DNA from 2 places in the Peribacillus sp. S4 genome. Region 1 is predicted to be linked to the other one. Evidence: riboswitches for the same ligand, from Rfam matches in the RefSeq annotation. Region 1 holds a riboswitch; the other holds the start of a gene.
What was found. Region 1 has a riboswitch for glycine ahead of gcvT (glycine cleavage system aminomethyltransferase GcvT). Riboswitches for the same ligand answer to the same signal wherever they lie in the genome.

Region 1 (11,540 bases):
TGGGCGATATTGGAAGAAAAGAATCGAGGATATGGATAAAGTAAAAAAGTTAATGGTGTATCCCGTATTCTTAGTCTTTTTTGTAAGCATCGTTTTTTATATTCTTCAGAGTGTTCTCCTTCCCCAATTCCAGACCATCTATTTCACGATGGATGTCGATCAGCATATTCTCTTAAGATTAATGTCAGCCTCCACGTTCATTCTTCCAGCACTACCCTTCTTACTACTCGGATTGCTCCTATTCTTGTATGCACTCAAACGATTTTGGTTCAATGGATTATGCCCATTAAGGCAGCGAAGGATTTTGATGGGAATTCCGATATTCGGGAGGTTCATCAAATTATACGAAACTTATTTTTTTGCAAGCCAATTCAGTGGCTTGCTTTCCGGAGGACTATCGATTAACGATAGCATCAAATTATTCTCGATAAATCAACAGCAGCCTTTTTACCAAAAACTTTGCAATATCATCAAGGATGATCTGATCGAGGGCAGATCACTGGAAATGATTTTTCGGGAGCTCCCATATTTTGATGGGAATTTACCGGTCGTCGCTGCAAATGGTCAAAAATACGGCAGACTTGATGCCGAGTTACTTCATTACAGTCGTTTTATACTGGAGAAAATTGAAGAGAGAATGAATGCAATCTTGAAAATCATTCAGCCTCTAATGTTTTCACTGATAGGTCTTTTGATCGTGTCCATTTATTTGGCGGTTTTGCTGCCGATGTTCTCACTGCTCGAAGGTTTATAGGATTTCATTTTTGTATTCCGGAGGTGAAAATGCCCGAAGGTCATCTGGTATTCAGATGCTTTTAGGAGCATGATGATATGTTGAAGAAAGTGATGAATGAACGTGGTTTTACCCTAATAGAAATGCTTATTGTTTTACTGGTGATATCCATCCTTTTGATTATAACAATCCCCAATATCACGAAAAACCAATCCACAATCCAGTCTAAAGGATGTGAAGCTTTCGTTAAGATGGCCCAAGCACAGGTGCAGGCTTATGAAATCGATAATGCTAAACTGCCCGAAAGTATCGGTGAATTGGAAAGTCAAGGCTATCTCAAACAGACATCCTGCCCTAATGGGGATGAAATTAGTTTGGATAGTAAAGGAAAGATAACGGTCGTTGAGTAGGAGAGAAGTGAATATACGGCATTCCGATGGTGGGTATACACTATCTGAAACCCTTATTGTCCTCGCTATTTTTGTACTCCTAATTTCCATTGGTCCTAATCTATATCCCAGCTTCACTAAAGGAATGGAAAATAGGCTTTTTCTTTCACAATTTCATGAAGATCTTTTCTATGCTCAACAGTATGCCATCAGTCATAAGAGCTTGATTTACCTCCATATTGATAATACCGAAAAGATTTATACCGTTTCGTCTTATAAGGAGGGGATCGTTTTAGAGAGAAGCATACCAGAGGATATCCAGTTTTTAAGCGGCACTTTGGGGTTCAGCTTTCATTTTAATCAATATGGAAATGCATCCAAAGCCGGAACGATTATGATTGATACCTCAAAGGGAAAGTACAAGCTGGTCCTCAATATCGGTAAAGGGAGGTTCCGGATTGAGAAATTGTAAAGGGTATGTCTACCTTGAGCTGATGGCCGCATTTTCTATTTGTATATTTCTGGCCCTTGCCATTTTACCAATTCTTGAAGAGGTATTGACGCAGCGGAAAGATATTCCAGTAAGGACCGAAGCCCACCATTTATTATATGAAAGATTGACGGCGTTCATGGATGGGGAGATTCAAGCAGTTGGTCAGGAAATCATTTACAAAAAAAGAAGCTTTGAATTGTTTTGGAAGGACCATGGGGATTTCCCGGGAATGATTGAAGGGTGTGTACGCTATGAACATGAAACGGGTAATTGGGAATCCATTTGTGATGCTGCGAAAAAATGATGGCTTTACGATGATCGAATTGCTTTTTTCATTATTGATTTTAATGACGACGTCGCTTTTTGTTCTGCAGCTCTTCTCGATCATTCACACCCAGATGAGGTCCGTTGATAAATTGCATCCTAAGGAGTGGGAGGTCTTTACCATGCAAGTGAAGCAGGAGGTCCGGAGTTCCAAAGCACAAGATGTAATGGGAAATAAATTATATTTGCTTTCAGGTGAACAATTAGCATCGCTGGAACAATATGAAGATAAGGTCCGAAGACGAGTGGATGGTATGGGGCATGAGGTCATCTTGCAGAACATTTCGGAATTCCAGGTCAATAAGGATGGCAGTGTCATTGTTATAAATATAACGGATAAAGCAGGGACTACATTCAGTCGAAGATTTCATCCTTTCTTTAGGAATGATACGAAAATTGATGAATAATCAAAAAGGAGTCGTTTTCCCGATGGTCATGATTGTGGCGAGTGTTTTCATCATGTTCACGATACTAATGATCGACCAGTTTATCATTGATAAAAAGTTTTATAAAGAAGTGGAAGAGTCGCTTGTGGCCGACCATCTTGTCCATCTAGCCATCAAGGATGTGACGGCAGAGTGGGGCGAAGAGATTCCGAAAATCATCCAGGGGGAAATATCATATCCCAATGGTGTGGTGCGATATTCCTTAATGAAGCAAGAAGGTCCTTACGTCTATATCGAGTTTTCTTCCAAAACTAAAAATGATCGAGAGGGCAGGGTCATCATTCAATACGATAAAGAAGCGGGGGAAGTGAAAGAATGGTTGGAGAAGCAAGCTGTGTAATAGCAAAATCAACACCATTTTATTAGGGAACGCGACAGGTTTACGGTGAAGGGAGCAAGGAAAGGAATAAAAAAAGCGTAAACCGGACATACTTTGCGTAGGGTGATGATTTTATATGTCTACAAACGCTTATATTAAATATCTGACGCAGCAGCTTGTCGAGTATTTCAATCTGACGAAAAAAGAACGAAAAGAAAAACGCCTTCACAGAAAAGAGGATAAAAACCAGGGTATGTCACATTGGTTTGGCATTGTCCCTTTTGCTTTGTCGATGTTTATAAGGAAAACGATCAAAAAGTAAAACAGATGTCCTGAACTTGGACATCTGTTTTTTTGTTTTTTCCTTATCCCAACGCCCTATCTGAAAGGTAAAATAATCCTCCGTTGATGATGGATATTCTGATGTTGGGTTCATATTGTGCTTTTAGTGCTTCTTTTTCGGTATAATAGCTCTCACTTTTTTCGTCCATATCCTTGTAAAAATGCTCCAATAAATTCAAGTCATTCTGCCAGCGCAGCATTGCTTCCTCCGCCCAGGAATGGTCATCATCCTCGAAACTGGTTCTGATGTATGTATCAAGTCTTGCCAATCCACTCTTGGGCATGATCAGAGGTGAAAGCGTAAAGGAATAATCCGGTATTTTCGGGGTGACGTTAATCGGTAAAACCCGATGGTGAAACCCTTCCATTATTTCCCCCGAGATTAAATTCAGTCCGATTGACATGAAAGTATCTTTTTTGCGGTCGCATTGATAGGATATTTTCACATTCAGGGTCAGCCAAGGAAACAAAGGATTATTTCTGCCTTTTGATGGAGGCGTATTCTCAAAAAGTCTAGTATACCCTGCCAGCTTTTTGGTTGATTGAATAATCTGGTGAAGACGAGGGGAGCCAAAATGAATCATTTCTCCCTTTAAATCGGATGGAGCTTGTTCTGGATCGGTAATGAAAGTGATTTGTGCCGGGTTCGGAACACCTCCTGTTTTTTCTAGATAATGCCAATAAAAGGGTCTGTTCATTAATTCTTTATCCATCTCAATCGTCAATTGCACTGTAAGGTGGGTTGGTGCATTATCCAGTATTTCACAATCGTTGGCTTTAAAGAAAGTGATTAAAAAATCATGAATTTCCCGTTGCTGCATGAACCTCACCTTCCTTCATTGATTGAGCGAATTGGATCAACGATGAAAAATTATCCATCTTGATTTTCATTTCGCCTTCTGTTTTGGACTCGCCGACCACATCAATTAAATATTCTTCAATGTTGTTAATATCCAGTTTGGTTAAAATATCATCCAATTCACCGATTACTTTTTCAAATAAATTTATTTTTTCGTATAGTAACTTCAGTATATGTTCTTCAACTGTATTTTTCGTGGCAAAGTTATAAATCATCACATCTTCTTCCTGACCAAGGCGGTGAATCCGTCCAATTCTCTGTTCAAGCCTCATTGGGTTCCAGGGCAGGTCAAAATTAATCAAGTGATGGCAAAACTGAAGGTTTATCCCTTCCCCGCCAGCTTCTGTTGCGATTAATACCTGAATGTTCTTTTGGAATAATTCACGCATCCAGTCTTTCTTTCCGCGCTTAAAACCTCCTCGGAAAGGAACAGAAGAAATTCCATTCTGCTGTAGGTACCATTGGAGATATAGTTGAGTCGCCCTATATTCCGTAAAGATTATCACTTTGTCATCAATTTTCTTGATCAGTTCCAAAGCTTTTTCAGCCTTTGAGTTCTGGACCGTTTCATTCACTTTAGTAAATAAATCATCAAGCTTTGCCAAAAAATCAGGGGAAGGCTGATCGTATTTATCTCTCATATTCTTTAATGTATAAAAGACAGCCTCTCTGCTGCTGCATGCTTCCCTTTGGAGAGTGAGAGCCGAAAAGGCGCTTCCTTTTGATCCATCCGAAATTGGCTTGAATTTGGAAACAGCATCATATAATGCTTGTTCCGTTGGAGAAAATTCAATGGTGATGGTTTCCACATGCCGTTTTGTCCATTCAATGCCAGTATCGGCCCGCCGGTTTCGAATCATGACAGTGTTGACAAGTTCCTTTAGGTGTTCATCTTCAGTTATGTTCCGGCCTTTCCCTTTATACTTTTCCGAAAAGAGTGAGGCATTTCCCAAGTGGCCCGGTTTCAATAACGAAACGAGGTGGAATATCTCCTCGACTTTATTTTGAATCGGAGTGGCTGTCAGGAGTAAGCAAAATTTCTTTTTCAGATTTTGGACGAATTCATAGTTCTTCGTCTTATTATTTTTAAGTTTATGAGCTTCATCAATAATGATGAAGTCATATTCCTGAGTAAAGATGATATCTCGATGTGGAGCGCGTTTCGCTGTATCAATTGATGAAATGACTACATCACAGGAGTCCCAGACATAACTTTTTCTCTGAACGACTGCCGGAATATGAAACTTGGTATTCAATTCAAATGCCCATTGTGTGACAAGGGAAGCCGGAACAAGGATCAATACTTTTTTTACAAGGCCCCTAATCATATACTCTTTTAGGATCAAGCCTGCTTCAATTGTTTTTCCCAGCCCTACTTCATCAGCCAAAATGGCTTTTCCATTCATTTTTTCCACTACTTGCTTCGCCGCTTCCAATTGATGGGGAAGCGGGGTTAGCTGAGGAAGGTGCTTGGGCGCCTGTAAACCTTCAAAATCAGGGATGATAAGGTTTTCCTCCATTTGAACCGCCAACTTATAAAGCTCCCAATTTCCCCATGGACCGTCATTTTCCATCTTTTGCAGAAACTCGTCATTCCATTCAGAATTGAAGGATATATTGATTTTCATAGAAATAACTCCCTCTTAAATCATAATTTCCTTAATATAAGGTCAAAACCCGAACATTTCATATGTGAAGTAAGAAAAATATTTCTTTTTTAAAAAATATTGCAGAGATAAGTTTCTTAGGGTAGGATATAAGTATATTTAGAAAATTCCAATTTCCAAACGCTACAAAGAATGTTTGTACATCGATTTTGCAGTTCGCGTTTTCTTAGTATGGGCTATAGGCTCCTAGTTTATCCAAGATTACTGAAGGAGATCAGTCAAACGGTTTCTGAAGTTTTAGGAGAATTGGCAGAGAATGCATTCCATTTATGCTCAAAGGTTTTACCGATGCTTGGGGCTTATTGGCTTCCTTTCAATGGTAGACCATTTATATGCGGGTGAAGATAAGGGGAGAGACTACGGATGTAGCGCCGAAGGAGCAAACTTAGCAGTGAATCTCTCAGGCAAAAGAACTCTTATTGGACGCAACTCTGGAGAGCGCCGCCCGTTATGGGACGGCCACCAAAGGGGAAAACCTATTACATAGGTAAACTTTCAGGTTTCAGGACAGAGAAAAAGCTCAAACGGGCTTTCTCTGTCCTTTTTTGTGCTTTTTTCACATCATGAATCAGCTTGTATCTGATGTGTAATGACAAGAAGCTTTTGATAATGAAGCCAATTAATTTTTAAAAAAATCTGAAGGGGGTCATTTTTTGACCAATTTAAAAAGAACACCACTATTTGAGGTTTATCGTGAATACGGAGGTAAAACGATTGATTTTGGCGGCTGGGAACTTCCTGTCCAATTTTCGGGTATAAAGGATGAACATGAAGCCGTACGGACAAAAGCGGGGTTATTTGATGTTTCCCATATGGGGGAAGTCGATGTTAAGGGGCCTGGGAGCCTTTCCTTTTTACAGAAGATGCTGACAAATGATATATCAAAGCTGCAACAGGGCGGGGCCCAATATACCGCCATGTGTTATGAAAACGGAGGCACGGTTGATGATCTTATCGTGTATAAAAGGGCTGAGGAAGACTATCTGCTCGTGGTCAATGCAGCGAATACAGAAAAAGATTTCAATTGGCTGCAAGCTAATTTAACGGAAGATGCCCAAATTACGAATGTCTCAAGTGACTATACACAGCTGGCACTTCAAGGACCAGCTGCAGAGAAGATATTACAAAAACTATCGGGAAGTACTGACTTAAGTGAAATTGGATTTTTCAGGTTCAAGGATAATGTCATGATTAACGGTATCTCCACGCTGGTTTCCCGTACTGGATACACTGGTGAAGATGGTTTTGAAATATATAGCGACAGTAAAAATGGCCCTGCCCTTTGGAAGGCGATTATGGATGCCGGTAAGGAAGAGGGGGTTCAGCCGATTGGTTTAGGTGCTCGTGATACCCTGCGTTTTGAAGCGAAACTGCCGCTGTATGGGCAGGAGCTTTCAGCTGACATCACCCCGATAGAAGCCGGGATTGGTTTTGCAGTAAAAGTGGATAAGGAAGTTGATTTTTTCGGGAAAGCCGTTCTTGCTGAGCAAAAGGAGAAAGGGGCTCCCCGGAAGCTTGTGGGAATTGAAATGATTGACCGTGGCATTCCACGTCATGGGTATAAGGTATACAGCGGTGATGAAGTCATTGGCGTGGTCACGACTGGTACCCAATCGCCAACATTGAAGAAAAACGTTGGATTGGTACTTATCGATAAGGAATTTTCGGTGCTGGATGCGGAAGTCGAAGTGGAAATCCGTTCCAAACGTTTGAAAGCCGTTATAATACAAACACCTTTTTATAAAAAACCACGTAAATAGAGGGGAATGGTCATTAGATGAAACATCGTTATTTACCCATGACAGAGCAAGATAAACAAGAAATGCTGGAAGCGATAGGGGTATCCGCTGCTGAAGAACTTTTCAATGATATCCCTGAAAGCGTTCGTTTTCAAGGAGAATACGATATCAAGCCTGCTAAATCGGAACCTGCATTAATGAAAGAATTATCAAGGCTTGCTGCAAAGAATGCGGACCTTAAAAATTATGCTTCCTTCCTTGGTGCGGGTGTCTATGACCATTATGCGCCGGTCATCGTCGATCATGTTCTTTCCCGTTCTGAGTTTTATACGGCATATACACCGTATCAGCCTGAAATTTCACAGGGCGAGCTTCAAGCAATCTTTGAATATCAAACGATGATATGTGAATTGACGGGCATGGATGTGGCTAACTCCTCCATGTATGACGGCGGGACGGCGCTGGCTGAAGCAGCGATGCTTGCTTCAGGACAGACAAGGCGGAAGAGGATTCTCATTTCAGGAACCGTTCATCCTGAATCAAGAGAAGTTGTGAAGACATATGCAAAAGGGCAACGCGTGGAAGTGATCGAAATTCCTCATAAAGACGGTGTGACGGACTTAGCTGCTTTAAGGGAATTGGCGAATGATGACATTGCAGGAGTGATCGTGCAATACCCGAACTTTTTTGGCCGGATCGAGCCATTGAAAGAAATGGAAGAAATCATTCATGGCGTCAAGTCCATGTTTATCGTTTCCAGTAATCCGCTTGCATTGGGAGCTTTGACATCCCCTGGTGCACTCGGTGCAGATATCGTAACGGGGGATGCTCAGCCATTCGGCATTCCAGCGGCATTCGGTGGCCCTCATTGTGGATATTTTGCGGTTACTAATAAACTTGTACGGAAAGTTCCGGGCAGACTCGTCGGTCAAACGGTCGATGAGAATGGAAAAAGAGGGTTTGTCCTGACGCTTCAAGCTCGTGAACAGCACATTCGCCGTGACAAAGCCACATCCAACATTTGTTCCAATCAAGCTTTGAATGCCTTGGCCGCTTCTGTTGCAATGACCGCGCTTGGGAAAAAGGGTGTCAAAGAAATGGCCGTGCAAAATATTCAAAAAGCACATTATGCGAAAAAAGCAATTATGGCCAAAGGGGTGGAAGTGATATTCGACGGTCCTTCGTTTAATGAATTTGTCATTAAACTGCCTGCTCCGTTTTCAGAGGTCAATAAAAACCTTTTTGAAAAAGGGATGATCGGCGGCTTCGATTTAGGGACGGTTTATCCTGAATTGAAAGACCATATGCTGGTTGCGGTAACTGAACTAAGAACAAAAGAAGAAATTGATGCACTTGCGCAGGAATTGGGGGATCAACATGAATAATCAAGATCAATCACTCATTTTTGAAATCAGTACTTCCGGCCGGATCGGGTACAGTCTGCCAGAAATGGATGTTGCAACTATTCCGCTCGAAGAAATTCTTCCTGCCGACTACATCCGTGAAGAAGAGGCAAAGCTTCCTGAGGTGTCCGAACTGGATATCATGCGTCACTATACTGCACTTTCCAAACGGAATCATGGGGTGGATTCGGGTTTTTATCCGCTGGGTTCATGCACGATGAAATATAATCCGAAAATAAATGAAAATGTGGCACGTTTCAACGGTTTTGCCCATATCCATCCATATCAAGATCCCGCTACTGTACAAGGAGCATTGGGACTATTATTTGATTTGCAGGAACACTTAACGGAAATCACCGGGATGGACCAAGTGACATTACAGCCTGCAGCAGGTGCCCACGGTGAATGGACAGGATTGATGATGATTCGCGCTTTTCACGAAGCGAATGGCGATACAGAACGGACGAAAGTGATTGTACCTGATTCGGCCCATGGTACGAATCCTGCCTCTGCCACTGTTGCCGGACTAGAAACGATTACAGTGAAGTCCGATGAAAATGGGTTAGTCGACCTTGAAGATTTAAAACGTGTTGTCGGACCTGATACGGCGGCCTTGATGCTGACGAACCCCAATACATTGGGATTGTTTGAAGAAAATATTTTGGAAATGGCACAACTTGTCCATGACGCAGGTGGGAAGCTTTATTATGATGGAGCGAATCTGAATGCAGTCCTATCAAAAGCACGACCGGGTGACATGGGCTTTGATGTGGTTCATTTAAATCTCCATAAAACATTTACAGGCCCGCATGGAGGCGGCGGCCCGGGTTCTGGTCCTGTAGGTGTGAAGTCCGACTTGATTCCTTACTTGCCTAAACCTCTTATAGTCAAGCAAGGCGAGCAATTCGTCCTTGATTATGATCGTCCGCAATCCATTGGCAGGGTAAAACCTTATTATGGTAATTTCGGAATAAACGTGAGGGCATATACGTACATTCGTTCAATGGGTCCTGATGGCCTTAAAGCCGTCACAGAGAACGCGGTCATCAATGCCAATTATATGATGCGCAAGTTGGAACCTTATTTTGACTTACCATATAATCGTCATTGTAAGCATGAATTCGTATTAAGCGGACGCCGGCAAAAGAAATTGGGGGTAAGGACTCTCGATATAGCTAAAAGATTGCTGGATTTCGGGTATCATCCTCCAACCATTTACTTCCCGTTGAACGTGGAAGAAGGAATGATGATAGAACCGACTGAAACCGAGTCAAAAGAAACGCTGGATGCGTTCATCGATGCGATGATCCAGATTGCCAAGGAAGCGGAAGAAACTCCGGAAATCGTTCAGGAAGCTCCGCATACAACCGTTATAAAGCGGCTTGATGAAACTCTTGCTGCAAGAAAACCCATTTTGCGTTATCAAGCCTAGATTAGTAGCTTACACGAAAAAAATCCCTGCCTTCCGGCGGGGATTTTTCATGTTTATGTAAGATTCCATTAAAGTCCAACTGTTGACTTTCTTTTACTTGAGCTATGGAATTAAAAAGAGCCCATGCCGAGATGGGTCTTATTTCTTTGCTTTGATTTTCCCGGTCCACATCTTGAAACCGCCCTTTAAGTGAAAAAGTTCCCTGTAGCCCTTTTTGTATAGCATGGCTGCAGCTCTGCCGCTGATGATTTCGCTTTGAGCGTACAAATATACAGGCTTGTCCGGCCTAATTTCGACCAAGCGGGTTTTCATTTGAGTCATAGGGATGTTTCTTGCGCCTAAGATATGACCATTTTCGAAATCATTCGGTTCCCGCACATCAATTAGCTGCACTTTTCTGTAGTTGGCGATAAATTCGTCCTGTGTTAGTGTTTTAACGATTTTACGCTGGCGGTACCAATTAAAAAGTGAATACGCAATAACCACTCCGAGGATGATGAGCAGTGTATATAATATTTCCAAACATAAAAACTCCCTTCTACCTTAACGAATACAGACAATCTTTATTATATAATTGCTTTACCCAATAATCAAAAAGAATTTTCATCAAATTCTTCATGACTTGATAGCACTTTCTTTTTTAGAGTGTTAAAGTCTGTTAAACTACTACATGTGAGTTTTTTGTGGGGGATTGAAAAACGTCTATCGAAACGAGGGGTAAGGATGACTAAAGAAAAATGGGGTTTTATAGATTCGGGGTATTGTTCACCGGCTTTTAATATGGCGCTGGACGAAGCCCTGTTAAACTGGCAAAGCAAAGGGGAAATTCCGCCGATCATACGCTTTTACGGCTGGGATCCAGCGACATTGTCGATCGGTTATTTTCAAAAGGCAGAAGCGGAGATTGATCTGGAAGAGGTCAAAAGGCAGGGCCTTGGTTTTGTTCGCAGGCCGACAGGAGGACGAGCGGTACTGCACGAACATGAATTGACTTATAGTGTAATCGTTCCAGAATCCTATCCGGGAATGCCAACAACCGTTACTGAAGCTTATCGTGTCATTTCTGAAGGAATATTGATGGGGTTCAGGAATCTTGGATTGGATGCTTATTTTGCCGTGCCTCGAAGCGAACAGGAAAAAGCGGCTTTAAAATCGCCCAGGTCTTCCGTCTGCTTTGATGCACCTAGCTGGTATGAACTGGTCGTTGAGGGCAGGAAGGTCGCTGGCAGCGCTCAAACCAGGCAAAAAGGCGTCATCCTTCAGCACGGGTCCATTTTGCTTGAGCTTGATGATGATAAGCTCTTTAGCGTATTTAAATTCTCAAATGACAGGGTTAAAGAGAGAATGCAAAAAAACTTAAAAAACAAAGCTGTGGCCATGAATGACATTGCCGG
Region 2 (11,540 bases), 1.1 Mb from region 1:
GTGGATCCGTCGTATGTTGGTCAAAATGAACAACATTTGCTCTGCTTTCTAATAAAAGGTTAGATACAGCCGAGATAATACCTGGTTTCTCTGGACAAGATATTAATAATTTAGCACGGTTAACATTCACTTCTTTATACAATGGTCTCTCACCATCCTTTAGATTTGTAATTAAAATATGTAAAAACTTCGAATTCAGAATGATGAACACTACCGCTATTGGTGTCAGAAAAATACCGTCACTACAATTTCATTTCTAGCAATCTTGAGCTACGGTGAGGGAGGGAGATAGACCTTAAAATTTTTTTATTGACAGACGCTTTCCCTTCCACCACTTCACTTCTTCAGTTTTCATAGTTATATTGCCTAATACTTAATGCTTTGGTTCTCCCACCTATCATATGATTCGCCTCCCCCATGAAGGAAGAAGTATTCAAATTTTCTATTACTATCTATATATCTATGCGTGTATTTCCTTACCATATACAGCTAGGGCAGCTTCCCCAATTGCTTCAGCTAATGTAGGATGAGGGTGTATCGTATGCGCAATATCCATAGCTGTTGCATTTAATACTCGTGCAAGACCAGCTTCTGAAATCATATCGGTTACATGAGGGCCAACCATATGCGCTCCTAACAATTTACAGGATTCTTCGTCAACAACGAGTTTGACAAAACCGTCTGATTCACCAAAAACAAGAGCCTTTCCAATCGCACGGAAGGAGAACTTCCCTGTTTTTACTTGATACCCTTTCTCCTTCGCATCCTCTTCTGTTAACCCAACACTAGCTACCTCCGGGTTACTATATATGCATTTTGAAACAAGAGATTGATCAAGTGGCACAGGGTTTTCTCCTGCCATATGTTCAATTGCGATGATCCCTTCATGTGAAGCGACATGGGCAAGCTGTAATCCTCCAATCACATCTCCAATTGCATAAATGTTTGGCTCATTCGTTTGGTAATACTCATTTGTTTGAATAACACGGTCGACTTCAACTTTGGTATTTTCAAGGTGAATGCCTTCAATGTTTGCTAATCTTCCGACAGATACCAATAATTTTTCTGCTGAAAATGTCGTTTCTTTCCCTTTATATTCCGCCTTTATAGAGACACCGTCTCCTTTTTCTAACGATTCTGGAAGCACCTTTGCCCCTGTTACGATTTTTACACCTTTTTTCTTCATTAGTCGCTGTACTTCCTTTGAAATATCTTTATCTTCCGTCGGTAAAATGCGCTCGGCATACTCTATCACAGTTACTTCTAATCCAAAGTCAATAAGCATCGAAGCCCATTCTATTCCAATAACACCGCCGCCGACAATAATGATGGAATTTGGGAGCTCTTTCATTTGAAGCGCTTCATCCGATGTCATCACATATTCACTATCTGCTTCTAGGCCGGGTAATGTTCTTGGACGAGATCCTGTAGCTATTAAAATATTTCGAGAGTTTAATATTGTTTCCAGTTCATGATTATTCAATCTCACTAAAACATCTTTAGACTGTGAAATAATCCCTTTTCCTTCGAACACATCTATTTTCCCTTTTTTCATTAAATGTTGAACACCTTTATATAAGCGTTCAGTAATTTCTTCTTTCCTGGCCTGTACTTTTGAGAAGTCCAGCCCAACTTCCGGTGCAATAACACCAAATTTATCTGCATTCTTTGCATTTGTGTATACCTCTGCACTTCTTAATAATGCTTTACTTGGAATACAACCTGCATGAAGGCAAGTTCCACCAAGTTTACCTTGTTCAACTACCGCCGTTTTTAATCCTAATTGAGACGCACGAATGGCAGCAACATATCCACCGGTGCCGCCACCGATGATAACAACGTCATATTGTTGATTCACCTAATACTTCCCCCTTTGGTTTTCATAACCATAGATAAATATATGAATCGTGTAAGAAAACAACTAACTTATTAAACACGATCTAATCTTTTAATAGGTAAACGATCACGATACTTTAATTTATTTCAATGGCACATGCACTGGATGCAAAGCTTTCTCCAACAATAAAGTCACTATCTTCTCTATAATCAATTTGTATTTCCTCATCTAAATAGCGTTTTGTAAAATGATCTAATCTAAGCTGAACTCCCTCATATTCAATAATTACATCGTTTCTGCGGGGCTCGTCCAATAAGAGGGAGAACTTCATCGACACCCCGCAGCCGCCGGCAATATCAGCGTCAAGGCGAGGAATTTGCGTACCGTTACATGTCATTTCCTTCAGTTTATTCATGGCTGCCTCTGTTATTTTCATTTTGGCTATCATCTGATTCTCCCCTTTCTTAATGGTTTATTGAAAGATGATTACGCATTAACCTTAGTTGCACGAACTTGTTCATCTGCATGATAGGAGGAGCGAACAAGCGGACCGGCTTCGCAATGACTAAACCCTTTTGACATTGCAATGTTTTTCAGTTCTTCAAACTCTTCTGGACTCCAATATTTTTCGACCTTCAAATGTCGTTTAGTCGGCTGCAAATATTGACCAATAGTCATAATGTCCACATCGTTAGCACGAAGATCATCCATTGTTTCCATAATTTCTTCTTTTGTTTCTCCTAGACCAATCATAATGCTTGATTTCGTAGGGATAGTCGAATTCATTTGCTTTGCCCGCTGTAAAAACTCTAATGAACGTTCGTATGTTGCACGTGCACGAACTTTTTGGGATAAGCGTTTTACTGTTTCAATGTTGTGATTCAAAATGTCTGGTCTTGTATCCATTAATGTTTTTAAGTTGTCATATTCCCCATTCAAATCCGAGGGGAGAACTTCAATGCTGCAAAATGGATTTTGCCGCCTCACTGCCTTTACAGTTTCTGCAAATACCTCTGCTCCGCCGTCTTTTAAGTCATCACGAGCAACAGCGGTAATCACCACATGCTTTAGGTTCATTTGCTTTACTGATTCTGCGACACGTTCGGGCTCTTCCCAATCAAGCTCTGATGGTAGCCCTGTTTGAACTGCACAGAACCTGCAAGCTCGCGTACATATACTTCCTAAAATCATGAAAGTTGCCGTTTTTCGTACCGCCCAGCATTCATGAATGTTAGGGCATCTTGCTTCTTCACAAACAGTATGAAGTTTTTTTTCGCGCATCATTTTCTTTAAGCCCGTATATTGTTCATTCGTATTTAATTTAATTTTAAGCCATTCTGGTTTACGAAGATCGTTGATGAACATTTTATTTCTCACTCCTATGAGCAGATGTAATTTTAGCTTGAAAGAGGTTGTTCAGTAGGCCTAAAAAAAGTCCGATAGAGTTTCTCCGTTGCTCTGTCTTTTAAGTTCTCAAGACTATTTTCTCCTTGCATCTCTTGGCACTTTTTTCATCCTTTTTAAAACACGCTTATGAAACCACCTAGAATGAAATATCGAGATTCTTTTCTTCATATTCCATCCTTGGTGGTTCATATTCATTCATTTATGACGTTACCGTTGCTTCCTCTACTATTTCTTCTTTGGAATAACGCAAGATTGGTTGTCTAGCTGCTTGGACCTCATCCAATCGTCCAATCACTGTAGTATGTGGTGCTTCTAAAACAACCCCTGGGTTTTCTTCCACTTCTTTGGCAATTGTAATCATGACATCCGCAAAAGCATCAAGTGTTTCTTTGGACTCTGTTTCAGTCGGTTCAATCATCAAACATTCCTCAACATTTAACGGGAAATAGATGGTCGGCGGATGGTAGCCGAAATCTAGCAGACGTTTTGCCATATCAAGCGTTCTTACACCCAGCTTTTTCTGCCTAGATCCGGATAGGACAAATTCATGCTTGCAAATTTGTAAATATGGCGCTTCAAAATATGGCTCTAATCTTTTACGAAGGTAATTAGCATGAAGCACGGCACTTTCAGATACTTGGCGCAGCCCTTCAGGCCCCATCGTGCGAATATAAGTATACGCCCGCAAGAGAATTCCAAAGTTTCCATAATACCCTTTTACCCTTCCGATAGAGTGCGGATAATTAGCGTTCAGCACATATTTATCACCTTCTTTTTCGATGCGCGGCACTGGCAAGTAAGGAGTAAGTTTCTCTTTCACACCGACAGGGCCTGCCCCTGGACCGCCACCTCCATGAGGCGTCGTAAATGTTTTGTGAAGATTTAAGTGCACGATGTCAAAGCCCATTTGACCTGGTGTTGTTTTACCTAAAATGGCATTGGCATTCGCTCCGTCATAATATAATAGGCCCCCTGCTTCATGGACAACCTGTGCGATTTCCACAATTTCTTTTTCAAAAAGTCCAAGGGTATTCGGATTCGTCAGCATTAGCGCAGCTGTATCAGGTCCCACATGTTTCTTTAATTCTTCTAAGTCTACTAATCCATTTTTATCGGATGGAATCGTGATCGTTTGAAAACCAGCAACACTTGCACTTGCAGGATTTGTACCGTGCGCTGAGTCTGGAACAAGTACTTTCGTTCTGGTTTCACCTTTTTGAGCATGATACGCTTTAACCATCATTAAACCTGTCCATTCCCCTTGAGCCCCTGCGGATGGCTGTAATGTAACAGCATCCATTCCTGTAATGACCGCTAGCTCTTCCTGTAATTCATATAAAACCTCCAATGCACCCTGTACTGTTTCAACGGGCTGATAGGGATGAATGCGGCTAAAGCCTTCCAAACGTGCCACATCTTCATTTATTTTCGGATTGTACTTCATCGTGCAAGAACCCAGAGGATAAAATCCATTATCGATTCCATGGTTTTTATTAGAGAGCGCTGTGTAATGGCGGACAAGCTGCAACTCTGATACTTCTGGTAGTTCAGCCGGTTCGTCACGAATTAAATGCTTTGGAAATTTTTCATTTATATCAACATAGTCAACGTCACTATCCGGAATACTTGAACCTACCCGTCCTGGACGACTTATTTCAAAAATTAACTCATTATATTCAACCATTTACAATCGCCTCCAAAGCATCAACAAATTGGTCAATTTCTTCTTTTGTTCGCTGCTCAGTCACAGCTAGCAACATTTTATTTTCAAAACCGTAATCACTTTTTAAATCAAATCCACCGATAATACCCGCCTTAAGAAGGTTTGCATTGACTTCCTTTACCGGAAGAGGAAGCCCGACAACAAACTCATTGAAGAATGGTGCTTCATTGTATATAGAATAGCCTTTCTGCTCTAGGGTTTTCGCCATGTAATCAGCTTTCTCAATGTTTAGCTGTGCCATTTGACGAATCCCTTGCTTCCCAAGTGATGTCATACAAATAGAAGAGGCGAGAGCATTTAATGCCTGGTTGGAACAAATATTGGATGAGGCTTTATCACGGCGAATATGCTGTTCACGTGCTTGAAGTGTTAACACAAATCCGCGCTGTCCTTTTTCATCTGCTGTTTGGCCTACAATACGTCCTGGGATTTTACGCATGAGTTTTTTATTTACCGCAAAATAGCCGCAGTGTGGCCCGCCAAAGGACATCGGGATTCCTAATGGCTGCATATCACCGATCACGATATCTGCCCCAAGTTTCCCAGGAGCCTGTAAGAGTGCTAGTGCAAGAGGATTGGCGCTTACGATTAAAAGGGCACCTTTTTCTTCCGCAATTTTCTTAATTGCTTTTATATCCTCAATGGAACCGAAGAAATTTGGATATTGAACAATTACGGCAGCAGTATCTTTATCAATTTGTTCTTGAAGCTTCCCTAAATCTGTAATCTCACCGGCAAGGTTTACTTCCTCAGCTGTGTATCCCGGACCTGCTGCTACTGTATGTAAAATAGCACGGGATTCAGGATGTACCGCTTTGGATACAAGAACTTTCGAACGTCTTGTAGATGTGACAGCAAGCGATGCAGCTTCCGCAAGCGATGTAAAACCATCGTACATGGAAGAATTAGCCACATCCATTCCTGTCAACTCACAAACCATCGTTTGAAATTCAAAAATTGCTTGTAATTCACCTTGACTGATTTCCGGTTGGTAAGGTGTATAGGCCGTGTAAAATTCGGAGCGCGAAATCATATGGTTTACCACACTTGGAATGTAGTGATCATATGTACCCGCGCCTAGGAAAGTCGGATAATGATTCGCATTTTTGTTTTTTGTAGCAAGCTGGTTCATTCTTTTCAAAAGAAGCGGTTCAGGAACCGCCTTTGGGATGTTTAGCTCACCCTGCAGTCTAATTTCAGCTGGAATATCTTCAAATAACTCATCTATTGAAGAAATATTTAAAAATGAGAGCATTTCGTCTTGATCTTGTTTCGTATCAGGAAGGTATCTAAAAGTGGCTGTCATATTATTCCTCTCCTTCATTAGTAAATGCTTGATACTCATCTTCGTTTAGAAGTGAGTCTAACTCTTCTGGATTGGACATTTCTACTTCGACTAACCAGCCTGCTTCAAATGGATGCTCGTTAATCGTCTCTGGGGCACCCTCTAACTCTTCGTTTACAGTAACCACCGTACCTGAAACAGGTGAGTAAAGTTCGGAAACTGCTTTAACTGACTCGATCGTTCCCATCGATTCATTGACCGTTACTTCATCATCAATCTCTGGATTTTCAACAAAGACGATATCACCTAAAGCCTTTTGTGCATAATCAGAGATTCCAATACGTACACGATTTCCTTCTAATTGTTGGACCCATTCATGTTCTTTGCTATATCGAAAACTTGATATTACTTTCGTCATTGTATTTTCCCCTTTTCTTTTCGTTTTTTTAACTATTGTCATAATTCTGAATATATTTTGGGTAATTTTACTCTTAGGTAATCCATTTCAGGCTGCAAGCCAGGTAACGTAAATCGACTCAGGAAAACTATACGATAACTCTATTAAAATATTTCCGCTTATCTTTTGTAGAATGGTGCATTAACAATAACGGCTTCTATCTGTTTATTTCGGATTTCCACTTTTATCGGCGTACCCACTTCAGATTGATCGGCTAATAACAAGGCAAGACCTAAGCTTTTTTTCAAAGATGGTGATTGTGTTCCTGATGTAACAATACCTATTTCCTCTCCATCTTTAGAAATTACCTTGTAACCATGACGCGGAATCCCACGGCCTGTTACTTCAATCCCTACTAATTTTCGTTTTAATCCAGCTTCTTTTTGTTCTGTAAGAGCAGATTTTCCGATAAAGTCACTTTCTTTATTCGTCTTTACGACAAAGCCGATTCCTGCTTCAAGCGGGCTGATGTCTTTACTTAGTTCTTGGCCATAGAGTGCAAGACGTGCTTCAAGACGAAGCGTGTCCCGTGCACCTAGTCCGCAAGGTTTTAATCCACTCGTGGCTCCTGCTTCTATGATCTTTTCCCAAAGTACTACCGCTTTGTCTGCAGATAAATAAAGTTCAAATCCATTTTCTCCTGTGTACCCTGTACGGGATACAAGTACGTCGGTAATACCAGAGATGTTGACATGCTGGGCGAATTTAAAAGAACCAATTTCTGATAAATCTATTTCCGTTAACTTTTGCAAAATGCTTTCTGCCTTTGGTCCTTGGATGGCAAGCTGAGCGATGTCTTCCGAAATGTTTTGGAGCTCCATCTCTCCTTTTACTTGCTGCTTCATCCATTCGTAATCTTTCTCAATGTTTGCAGCATTAATGACAAGTAAATATTTTTCATTCCCTAATTTATAAACTAATAAATCATCAACCGTTCCTCCGTCTGGATAACACATTGCGGTATACTGTGCTTGATTGATGCCAAGCTTTGTTACATCGTTTGTAACAAGGTAGTTAATATAACTCTCGGCATCTTTCCCTTCCACAAGTACTTCTCCCATATGGGAAACATCAAAAAGTCCTGCTTCAGTTCGAACAGCTTCATGCTCTTCTAAAATGCTTGTAAATTGAACCGGCAGAGACCAGCCACCAAAATTTATGACTTTTGCTCCGTATTTTTCATATACTTCAAAAAGCGGTGTTTGCTTTAATGTTGTTTCAATCCCCATGGTTTACCCCCAATTATGATTTTCTGTAAAATAGTTCAACTATTACCGGTTTCTTTATTGTCAGGAGACATATCTTTCTGCCATGGCCGTTGCTCAGGTTTTCAGCAAAGGCATAATTCCATTAAGCCGTCCCTTTCTTTACACAGTAATTGGCTGTTGAAATAAAGGATAACCATCACAAATCCCTTTCGTCGTTTCTCTTGCTTTCTGAAGAACGTCTTTATTCCCTTTACTCTTTAGAACAGTTGCAATCATTTCACCAATTTTCACCATCTCTTCTTTCTTCATGCCTCGAGTTGTTATGGCTGCTGTGCCCATTCGGATACCGCTCGTAACAAAGGGCTTTTCTGGATCATAGGGAATCGTATTTTTATTAACGGTAATGCCTGCGTCTTCCAATAGTTTCTCTGCTTCTTTTCCTGTTAAATTCCACGGACGCAAATCTAAAAGGACAATATGATTATCTGTTCCACCAGAAACAAGGACTGCACCTTCATTTTTTAATGTTTCGCCAAGTGTTGTAGCATTTTCAATGACTTGTTTCGCATAATCCTTAAAGCTTGGTTGTAAAGCTTCGTTGAATGCAACTGCTTTTGCTGCAATGATATGCATAAGTGGACCACCTTGAATTCCAGGGAATACGGATTTATTAATCGCTTTGATAATTACTTCATCGTTTGTTAAAATGATGCCCCCCCGAGGTCCTCTTAATGTTTTATGAGTTGTACTTGTCACAACATCCGCATATGGGATTGGGGATGGGTGAAGACCAGTAGCTACCAGACCGGCTATATGAGCCATATCCACCATAAGTTTTGCACCCACTTGATCGGCAATTTCTCTAAATCGTGCAAAATTAATCGTTCTTGGATAGGCACTAGTTCCTGCAATAATCAATTTAGGTTTTTCTTTCTTTGCGATAGCTTCCAACTCATCATAATCAATTAACTGAGTATCTTCTCTAACTCCATAGGACACAACTTCAAACCATTTTCCTGAAACGCTGACTGGGCTTCCATGAGTTAAGTGGCCACCATGTGAAAGGTTCATTCCCATCACCTTATCACCAGGCTGAAGCAGTGCGAAAAAAACTGCGAAATTGGCTTGTGCACCTGAGTGAGGCTGAACATTTGCATATTTGGCACCGAAAAGCTTTGTTAGCCGCTCAATAGCCGTTTGTTCTGCCACATCGACAAATTCACACCCACCATAATAGCGCTTTCCTGGATAACCTTCTGCATATTTATTTGTCATCACGCTTCCCATTGCCTCTAATACATCTGGGCTAACAAAGTTCTCTGATGCAATCAACTCCAGTGTTTGATGTTGACGTTGTCCTTCTTTTTCAATCGCTTCAAAAATGGTTAAATCATTTTGATGTAAACTCATTTAAATTTCCTCCTAGACATTTTTATTAATTCTGAATTTTTATTTAATTACTAATTCCAATATGGTACTAGACACTAAATTTCTTGCCCGCTACAGGCCTGCTTTTCTATAAAACTGTTAAAAATAGTATGCTTTACAACCTTTTTTGCACGCAAAAAAGGACAGAAAAGGGTCGTAGCGTTCTCTACCCTTCTCTGTCCTTTTACCTGAGAGTTTAGCTCCATTTTTTAATAGAGCCTTTCCCCTTTGGTGGCGTATATGTTAATACGCGCTCTCCAGAGGTGCGTCCATTTGTGGTTCCATCTACCTGAGAGATTTGTTCCAAGGGTCTTTTTGGAACTTGCTCCTTCGGTGGCTTGTCGCTTTGCACTCTCCCACAACTGTCATCCGCTTATTCAATTTAGTACATTTAGAATAGTTGTTGAGCATAATTATGTCAAGCATTTTTGAAAGCGCTAACAATACTATTCTAAAATATTTATTTCGAATTATCATATGATCAACCAGATACCTTTGTTTTTTTAAAACGGACAGATTTTTTACTCACCGAGTTGGAAAATATGGAGCGGCCTATCTGAACAAACACCGCAAATAGAATCAAAGGATTTCTTGACTCTTAATTCCCCGCTATCTCTCTCTGATTCGCCTGATCCACCTTCGTTTTGCCCATCTTATAAATCGCAATCAGCATAATGAACCAAACAGGTGTAACGAATAAGGCAACACGAGTGTCGTCCGCAAGTGCAAGAACCACAAGGACGAACGCTAGGAAAGCAAGGATGAAGTAATTGGAAATTGGATAAAGTGGTAATTTAAATTTGCTCTTTTTCACTAGATCTGGCCTTGTTTTACGGTATTTCAAATGACTGATGACTGTAATTCCCCAAATAAAGATGAAACATACTGTAGAAATACTTGTAATCAAGGTAAATACACCTTCAGGCATTAAATAGTTCAAAACAACGGAAATTAAAATGACAACAGTTGAAAAGAACAATGCATTGGAAGGTACTTTTCGGTCATTAAGTTTTGCAAACGGTACAGGTGCATTTTTATCTTTGGCAAGTGAATATACCATCCGGCTTGTACTGAAGATTGCGCTGTTACATGCCGAAGCAGCCGATGTTAGGACGACAAAATTAACGATACCAGCTGCACCAGCGATACCTACAGCCACAAATACTTGGACGAATGGGCTTTCCGTTGGGATGATTGCGTTCCAAGGATAAACACTCATAATGACAATAAGTGCGCCAATGTAGAAAATTATAATCCGAATAGGAATATTATTGATCGCTTTGGGGATAACTTTTTCTGGATTTTCTGTTTCACCTGCTGTAAGTCCTACAAGTTCAATGCCCACAAACGCAAACACTACCATCTGGAATGAGAGGACAAAACCATTTATTCCATTTGGGAACATACCTTCGTGACTCCATAGATTCGTGAAACTTGCTGCGCCTGAATCAGTGGAAAAGCCTTTAATAATCATGAAAATACCGATAACAATTAGTGCTAGGATAGCGATGACCTTAATTAATGCGAACCAGAATTCCATTTCGCCAAAAAGTTTTACGGTTGCAAGATTCATAAATAGCAAAATGACTAGAGCAATTAATCCTGGCATCCACTGCGGTACGGAAGGAAACCAATACTGAGTATAAAGACCAACTGCCGTTAAGTCGGCCATTGCGATTGATATCCAGCAAAACCAGTAGGTCCAGCCGGTTACAAATGCTGCCATATTACCTAAATAGTCTCTTACAAAGTCAACAAAGGAATGATAGTTCAAATTAGATAAGAGCAGTTCTCCAAGTGCGCGCATGATTAAGAAGCAAATGATGCCTGTAATCATGTAAGCAAATAGAATTGATGGCCCGGCTAAATGAATAGATTTTCCTGCTCCAAGAAATAATCCCGTTCCGATTGCCCCACCAATAGCTATGAGTTGTACGTGCCTGTTTTTTAGCCCTCTATCCAACTTTTGTTCCTGCATACGATTTCCCACCTTCTACTTTTTTAGGCTACTTGGAATTTTCCCCATTTAAAGGGTCAGCCTTTCAATGAGTGTGAATTATTAGCGTACTGGAGACTGCCTCACTATTGTAAGCGCTTTCTTTGATGCGTGCTAGTTATAGATTTTTGAAATAAAGCTACCAACCATTTTTGAAAATATAGCATTAATTGTACAAAACAAAGGATAGATCATTTAT

Region 2: linked by a shared signal. The riboswitch ahead of glyA (serine hydroxymethyltransferase) and the one ahead of gcvT (glycine cleavage system aminomethyltransferase GcvT) in region 1 are both predicted to bind glycine.

Annotation. Positions count from the first base shown of each region.
Region 1 is NZ_CP175708.1:3,669,277-3,680,816, reverse strand. Features, by position in the region: gene comGB (competence type IV pilus assembly protein ComGB) at 1-754, shown strand, start outside; gene comGC (competence type IV pilus major pilin ComGC) at 832-1,143, shown strand; gene comGD (competence type IV pilus minor pilin ComGD) at 1,151-1,594, shown strand; gene ACJ9PY_RS17435 (type II secretion system protein) at 1,581-1,919, shown strand; gene comGF (competence type IV pilus minor pilin ComGF) at 1,867-2,346, shown strand; gene comGG (competence type IV pilus minor pilin ComGG) at 2,339-2,725, shown strand; gene ACJ9PY_RS17420 (YqzE family protein) at 2,841-3,026, shown strand; gene ACJ9PY_RS17415 (YqhG family protein) at 3,070-3,867, opposite strand; gene ACJ9PY_RS17410 (DEAD/DEAH box helicase) at 3,845-5,533, opposite strand; glycine riboswitch at 5,911-5,998, shown strand; gene gcvT (glycine cleavage system aminomethyltransferase GcvT) at 6,226-7,332, shown strand; gene gcvPA (aminomethyl-transferring glycine dehydrogenase subunit GcvPA) at 7,350-8,696, shown strand; gene gcvPB (aminomethyl-transferring glycine dehydrogenase subunit GcvPB) at 8,689-10,146, shown strand; gene ACJ9PY_RS17390 (rhodanese-like domain-containing protein) at 10,285-10,668, opposite strand; gene ACJ9PY_RS17385 (biotin/lipoate A/B protein ligase family protein) at 10,870-11,540, shown strand, end outside.
Region 2 is NZ_CP175708.1:2,615,412-2,626,951, reverse strand. Features, by position in the region: gene purU (formyltetrahydrofolate deformylase) at 1-142, opposite strand, end outside; gene lpdA (dihydrolipoyl dehydrogenase) at 461-1,858, opposite strand; gene ACJ9PY_RS12520 (iron-sulfur cluster biosynthesis family protein) at 1,974-2,285, opposite strand; gene lipA (lipoyl synthase) at 2,324-3,202, opposite strand; gene gcvPB (aminomethyl-transferring glycine dehydrogenase subunit GcvPB) at 3,444-4,928, opposite strand; gene gcvPA (aminomethyl-transferring glycine dehydrogenase subunit GcvPA) at 4,921-6,273, opposite strand; gene gcvH (glycine cleavage system protein GcvH) at 6,275-6,670, opposite strand; gene gcvT (glycine cleavage system aminomethyltransferase GcvT) at 6,829-7,938, opposite strand; gene glyA (serine hydroxymethyltransferase) at 8,077-9,327, opposite strand; glycine riboswitch at 9,512-9,616, opposite strand; gene ACJ9PY_RS12485 (amino acid permease) at 9,944-11,323, opposite strand.